Thermoleptolyngbya sichuanensis A183: one gene and its partner. The protein of the gene in region 2 interacts with the protein of the main gene of each other region in a pairwise test. Links are inferred from orthologs where the notes say so. Each region holds a gene or a part of one and is shown on either strand. Other genes may lie near its edges.

Region 1 (3,603 bases), 840 kb from region 2 along the record:
CTTTGGATCTCTCGATCGAAAAATTAGGAGAGATCATTTCGATAATGTTGATCTAAAACTTGGGATTTGTCCAGGTTTATATCCTAATTTCCTGTCAGTTTGCAAGACATTTTTAACATTTCACTTCCAACTTGTCCACCAAAAGCGAACTCAAGGAGGCTTTTAGTTTTGGTTGAACAAGCGAATCGCTAACTGTCGGCGATCGCCAGTCCTTTCAGGGCGATCGTTTGAGCAATTTTAGGGTCGATCATCACTCCCCTGTGCCGCAAATCTGAGCGCAGATCATCAACTCTGAGCGAGGAGTCTGGCGCTCATTATTTTGTTACAAATCAAATCGATCAAAGCGCTTATTGAGCTAAAACCGATCTGGATCGATCTAGATTGATCTGGATCGATCTAGATCGATCTGGGCGGATCTAAGCCGCACTTTTATCCAGAATCTTCAGGTTTTTTCCAGAAAAAGGCGGAATTTCAAGACTTAAAAACTTGGTTTTCATGAGCCGGGCGGACTCGCAAGCGATAGAATCCGCCCCCAGCGTGCCAGCCGCAGTGGGGGAAGGCGGCTCCTCTCGGTTTCAGGTAGACCTGGTAAATCGAGAGTCTATAGTGAGAAAAGCATTTGAACACAGCCCCTATTCCGCTGAGCAGACCCCGCCGCATTTTCTGGTTTCCATGCTCCCAACGTTTGCAAATCCTCTAGAGTCTCTCGACCCGCGACAGGCGGCCCCTAGTACGGCGGAAGGACAGGCTGCCTACCGACTGGCAGAGGGCGATGCCCGCTGGGTGGAAGCGCTGGTGGATTGTCCGGGAGCGCAGGAACTCTATACCTATCAACTGCCGCCGGGGATGGCGATTGTGCCCGGAGATATTTTGAGCGTGCCCTTTGGGGGGCGGCAGTTGGGGGCGATCGCCATTCGGTTGGTGGCTGAGCTTCCGGCCAGCCTAAATACAGCAGCCATTCGGCCAGTAGAAGAAGTTGTCTGCCGCAGCTTTTTTCCGGCGGGCTATTGGGATCTGCTGCAACGGGTGGCGCAATATTACTGCACGCCGCTGATGCAGGTGGTGCGGACGGCGCTGCCGCCAGGACTGTTGGGGCGATCGCAGCGCCGAATTCGCCTAAATCGGGCCGCGCTGCCAGACGCACCCAAGGGTTTTCATCCCGCAGCACAGCAGCTTTTAGACAAACTCCAGTCGCAGAAATCAGGCGACTATACCTGGCAGTTTTTGCAGCGGCAGGTGAAGGGGGCGCGGGCGGGGCTGCAAGAACTGCTGGCGCGGGGCTGGGTGGAGAGCTATCTGGAGCCGCCTGCGCCCGTGCGTCCCAAACTGCGGCAGGCAGTGACGCTGGTGCAGCCAGACGGTGCAGACCTCAGTCCCCGCCAGCGGGAAGTGGTGGAGGTGCTGAAGCGCAGCGGCGGTGAACTGTGGCTCCAAGACCTGCTGCAACGTTGCCAGGTCAGTTCCTCGGTGGTGAAGGGGCTAGCCCAAAAGGGCTGGGTGGAAATTCAGCCGCGAGAGGTGCTGAGGGCGGAAGCCGGTGGGTTTGGCGGAGGAGTTGGCGCAGAGGTCAGCGCAGAGATTGGCGCAGGCCCCGCAGAACTGACCCCAGACCAGGCAAAGGCACTGGCGGCTCTCACAACGCTCCAGCAATTTCAGCCCGTCTTGCTGCACGGCGTAACAGGGTCGGGCAAGACGGAGGTCTATGCAAGGGCGATCGCCCCAGTCCTGGCCCGTGGCCAGTCTGCCCTAGTGCTGGTGCCCGAAATTGGGCTAACGCCTCAACTGACGGATCGCTTTCGGGCGCGGTTTGGCGAAGCCGTGCGGGTCTACCACAGCGCCCTGTCCGACGGTGAACGCTACGACACCTGGCGACAAATGCTCAGCGGCGACCCGCAAATCGTCATCGGCACGCGCTCTGCCGTCTTTGCGCCGCTGCCCCACCTGGGGCTGATTGTTCTTGACGAAGAACACGACTCCACCTTCAAGCAAGACCAGCCCGCCCCCTGCTATCACGCCCGCACCGTCGCCTATTGGCGGGCTCAGCAGGCCAACTGTCCCCTCATTCTCGGCTCTGCCACCCCCGCCCTCGACACCTGGGCTGCCCGCGCTTCTGTCCCCTCTCCGGCTGCCCTGCTCACCCTCTCCCTGCCCCAGCGCATCCACGCCCGCCCGATGCCCCCCATCGAGGTAGTAGACATGCGCCGCGAACTTCAGCAGGGCAACCGATCGATCTTTAGCCGATCGCTCCAAGCAGCGCTCATGGAACTGCGATCGCAGCGACGACAGGGCATTTTATTCATCCATCGGCGGGGGCACAGTACCTTTGTCTCCTGCCGGAGTTGTGGCCACGTCATGACCTGCCCCCACTGCGATATTTCCCTGACCTACCATCAGGCACAGGCGGAAGGCTACGAGTCCCTGCGCTGCCACTATTGCGGCTATGGGCAAACCCACCCCAATCGCTGCCCTGCGTGCGAATCGCCCTACCTGAAACACTTTGGCAGCGGCTCTCAGCGCGTCGTACAGGAACTCGCCCTTGAACTGCCTGACCTGCGCTGCCTGCGGTTTGACAGCGACACTACCCGCGCCAAAGGCAGCCATCGGGCCCTCCTCACCCGCTTTGCCCAGGGCGAGGCGGATTTGCTGGTAGGGACGCAAATGCTGACCAAGGGCATCGACCTGCCCCAGGTGACGCTGGTGGGCGTGGTGGCGGCAGACGGGCTGCTGCACCTGGCAGACTATCGCGCCAGCGAGCGGGCGTTTCAAATGCTGCTTCAGGTGGCGGGGCGGGCAGGGCGCGGACGCGAACCAGGGCGGGTGATCGTGCAGACCTATTCGCCAGAGCATCCGGTGATTCAGGCCGTGCAGGAGCAGCAGTACGAACCCTTTGCCGAGCAAGAGCTGGCCCATCGCCAGAGCTTGGGCTATCCGCCCTATCGATCGCTGGTGCTGCTGCGACTTAGTGGACTGGACAATGCCGCCGTCAAGCACACGGCAGACCTGCTCGCGGTTCAAATTTGCCAGCAACTTCCCCAGATCGACCTGCTGGGGCCGGCCCCAGCGGCGATCGCCCGCGTGGACAACCGCTACCGCTGGCAGATTTTGCTGAAAGCCGACACTTTTTCAGATGCAGAGCGAGAAATGTTCAAAGCGCTGCGATCGCACGTCCCGACGAGTGTCAGCTTGACGATTGATGTCGATCCGCTGAATTTGATGTGATCGGGTTGGAGCGGTGGGGCGATTCCTACCATCCCCCGGCTATCCCTGGCTATCCCCCGCTATCTCCCACAATCTCTCGCTCACTCTGCCTTTCGTCGCTTTGCCGCGGCCCGCTTCCGCCGCATATTTGCCGCAATCAGGGAGCGATCGACCGGGAAGCCTGCGACAGGAATCACCTGATACTGGCGCTCCTCTTCCAGCTTTTTGAGTTCGGTGTAATCGACCCAGTGAATGCAGTCCACCGGGCAGGTGTCGATCGCTTCCTGGATGACCTCTTCCAGGTCGCCGTCTTGGCGGATAACGCGCGATCGCCCATAGTCCGGCTCAATGAAGAAAGTGTTGCGAGCAACGTGGGCGCAGTGTTTGCAGCCAATACAGGTGACT
Region 2 (3,222 bases):
TCGCTGGCAGAATATCTGGATGCGGCAGAGATTGACCCGGTGATTCACCAACTGGTGCGGGTAGCCTACATCACCGAATTTGGACGAGACGCAGAAGATATGTCCTGCTTGAACATGCTCTATCTGATTGGGACAGAGGTGGGGCAGTGGAGCACCTACGGCGACAGCGACGAGCGTTGGCATGTGGTCGGCGGCAACCAGTCGATTCCTGAAGCGCTGGCACAACGGGTTGCGGGGGCGATCGCCCTCAACACCGCTCTGGAATCGATTCGCCTCGCCCCCGATGGGCGCTATCGCGTCAGCCTGCGACAAGACGGCAAGAGCATCGAGCGCAGCTACGAAAAGGTGCTGCTGACCATTCCGTTTTCGGTGCTGCGACAGGTGGAACTCGCGATAGACCTGCCGCCCGTCAAGCAAAAGGCGATCGCCGAGTTGGGCTATGGCACCAGCAGCAAGCTGGCCGTCCCCTTCCAGGAGCGTATCTGGCGCACCCGCTACGGCTCCACCATCAGCGTCTACACTGACCTGGATTTTCAAAATACCTGGGAAAGCGCCCGCTACTCGCCGGGGCCGAGCGCCTGGGTGACAGACCTACGGGCGGGACGACAGGGCGTATTGCTGGCGGCCGATAGCCCCGCCACCCACGCCAAGGCGCTCGCCGCTGATCTAGACCAGATCTTTCCAGGCATTGCTGAAGTGCAAAAAGGGCGATCGCTCCGCGCAATTTGGGCGGCCGAACCCCACGCGCTGGGGTCTTATTCCTGCTATCGGCCCGGGCAGTGGACGGCGATCGCCGGAGCCGAAATCGAGCGGGTGGGCAATCTCTGGTTCGCAGGGGAACACTGCTCTCTAGAATCCCAGGGCTATATGAATGGCGCAGTAGAGACGGCTGAAATCGCTACCCGCAGCATTCTTCAGGCATAAAAGTTGAAAAGACCTGGTAGCTTCATCAGAAACCCTGGCAAGATTCCCATCTTCTGCCAGGGTCTTTTATCGTCTACATCACAGGGCGATTTCGCAGTGTAATCTCACAGCGCGATTTCACAGCGCGATTTGACTGGGCAATCTTACAGGGCGATTTCATAGTGCGATCGCCCAATCCTAATCGCCGCCGCCCCCCGATCCAACGCAGCGGGTTCCGTCCAGAGGACAGGTACTAGTTCCTCTTCGAGCAAGCGCCACTGGAGCAACGGCTGTAAACAGCACCAGCGCAAACAGCGCCACGAGAACAATTCGTTTCATCGCAAACCTCCTTGATGTTAGTCAATCCGTAGAAGGTTCCGGCCTGCTATTGGCAAGGCTTGGGAGTCCTTTCCGAGATAACTCACATCTTGGCGGCTCTGGCTGAGGGGAACCTGAAACAGCACTGAGTGCCCCAGAACCCTTTTGTGAGGAAACTGAAGCAACCGTGAGAATATGCCGAACCTTAGGCGAGCTTTTGTCCGATGGGCGATCGCCCCTTGCTAAAACTCAGGCCGCACTGTCTAGAACTCATCATCGGCATAGCCACCAGAGGCTGCCGCCGCCTCATTGTCACGCTTAGATCCCAGCAATTCCATTCGGTCAACCCGAATCACAGGCGCAGAGCGATCGGCTCCAGTGGCTCGATCTTTCCAGTATTCAAACTTGAGAGAGCCGCTGACTCCAATCAGGCTGCCTTTTCGGACATAGTTTGCAGCTACTTCAGCCGTCTTGCCCCACATCTCCAGGTTGAACCAGTCTGGCTCGTCGCTGTTGCGCGTGCGGCGGTTCACTGCCAGCGTAAACTTGCAGACCACGCTACCCGACTCGAAATACTTTACATCCGGATCACGACCCGCCCGACCCACCAAGGTAACGACGTTCAAGCTCATAGGATATTCCCCAAACCTAAAATCAAAACTTTGGAAACAGCAACTAAAGCCAAAGACGAAGAAAATCTGAGTCGATCAATCCTTTCAAAATTAATTCCTAAAAAAATCAGAGGAATGATTAGAATTGCATATCGCCTTGTGTAGTATGCCTGTCCTATTTTAACAGGATCTAGCCGGATTTTGAAGCGGTTGCTCCCTTGATTGCCGGATGATTGCCAGACTGTTTTGTCCAAATTTTTTCGCTTTAGCAAGCGCCGGAAACATCGTCAAATTGGCATCGGTTGGCGATCGCCAACTGCGCGATCGCCCCCATCCATCCACCTTCCATAATCTTCCTGGTATCTTGCGCCACAGGGATCAGTTTTGCGGTATCGTGAGCGGGGTGCAATCCGTCAGGATCTAATGACCAGATCGAGCCGGGAACTAGCAACAAGATGTTGGCGGCTGGCCTTCAAGTGTGGGCAATCGTCCTCATTCACTCAGTCAGCCCAAACCCGATCAGCATCTTAGAGCTAATTTGTAAAGGAGCCTGAAAGCCTTGTTAATCAAGGATTTCCGAGAAACCGCTTTTCCTGGGCAAACATGACCTCAAAGCCACACATGCCAAGAGTTTCAGGCTTCTTAAGATTTGCTTCATAAATTAGCTCTTAGGCATATTCCGACTAGACGGTTGACAAAAATCGTAATACAATCCCATCGACGGAGTTAGACTGTTGTACTTGAATCTCTTCCATACTCATGCGTTAAATTCTTGGAGCTGGGTTGGAACCCTGAGGTATTGTTTGGAGACACTAATTCTGGAAACACTAAATCTGGAAACACTAAATTTTGAAGGCATTGGCTTAGCAGCGTTGTGCAGGTAGAGTTGAGTTCAAGGCATGACGAATCTGTGCAGCATCAGCAGCAAAGCTGCTTTTCAAAAGCAAGGCGGCTCTCTGAAAAGGGAAGTCCGGTTCATCGGGCAGCATCTGCAAGTTTACCCCTGAGCATCGTCATCACCTCAGAATCGTTAACCAGGTGCCAGCCAAGGATTTTACCTGAGTTATCGGGGCATTTAGAGCGATCGCAGTAGTGTTTTTGTAACTAGGAGCTTGTTAGGCTAGTGGGACTTTTTAACCGCTTCTCGTTGTCACGCGACATGGGTATCGACCTGGGCACAGCAAACACCCTGGTCTACGTTTCGGGTCGGGGCATTGTGCTTCAAGAACCATCAGTGGTAGCCATCGACCAAAACGAGAAAGTACCCCTAGCCGTTGGCGAAGATGCCAAGAAGATGCTGGGACGGACTCCCGGAAACGTGATGGCACTGCGCCCCCTGCGTGATGGGGTGATTGCAGATTTTGACACGGCTGAGCTAATGCTCAAGCAC

What was found.
Region 1: the proteins of HPC62_RS05750 (region 2) and priA interact in binary tests that used the Escherichia coli proteins (3 or more experiments, as listed by UniProt). The link is inferred for Thermoleptolyngbya sichuanensis A183 from one-to-one orthologs.

The regions. Positions count from the first base shown.
Region 1 is NZ_CP053661.1:500,468-504,070, reverse strand. What follows is about bases 132-3,419. They hold priA (primosomal protein N'), read left to right. Parts: upstream 132-495; coding sequence 496-3,219; downstream 3,220-3,419. Other genes in these bases: HPC62_RS02225 (ferredoxin), read right to left, coding at 3,300-3,419. Also shown: more of HPC62_RS02225, read right to left, coding at 3,420-3,603.
Region 2 is NZ_CP053661.1:1,339,523-1,342,744, reverse strand. The notes cover bases 170-3,076. They hold HPC62_RS05750 (single-stranded DNA-binding protein), read right to left. Parts: upstream 1,854-3,076; coding sequence 1,485-1,853; downstream 170-1,484. Other genes in these bases: HPC62_RS05745 (rod shape-determining protein), read left to right, coding at 2,992-3,076; HPC62_RS05755 (hypothetical protein), read right to left, coding at 1,102-1,242; HPC62_RS05760 (flavin monoamine oxidase family protein), read left to right, coding at 170-924. Outside these bases: more of HPC62_RS05760, read left to right, coding at 1-169; more of HPC62_RS05745, read left to right, coding at 3,077-3,222. UniProt on the Escherichia coli protein: Plays an important role in DNA replication, recombination and repair. Binds to ssDNA and to an array of partner proteins to recruit them to their sites of action during DNA metabolism. Acts as a sliding platform that migrates on DNA via reptation.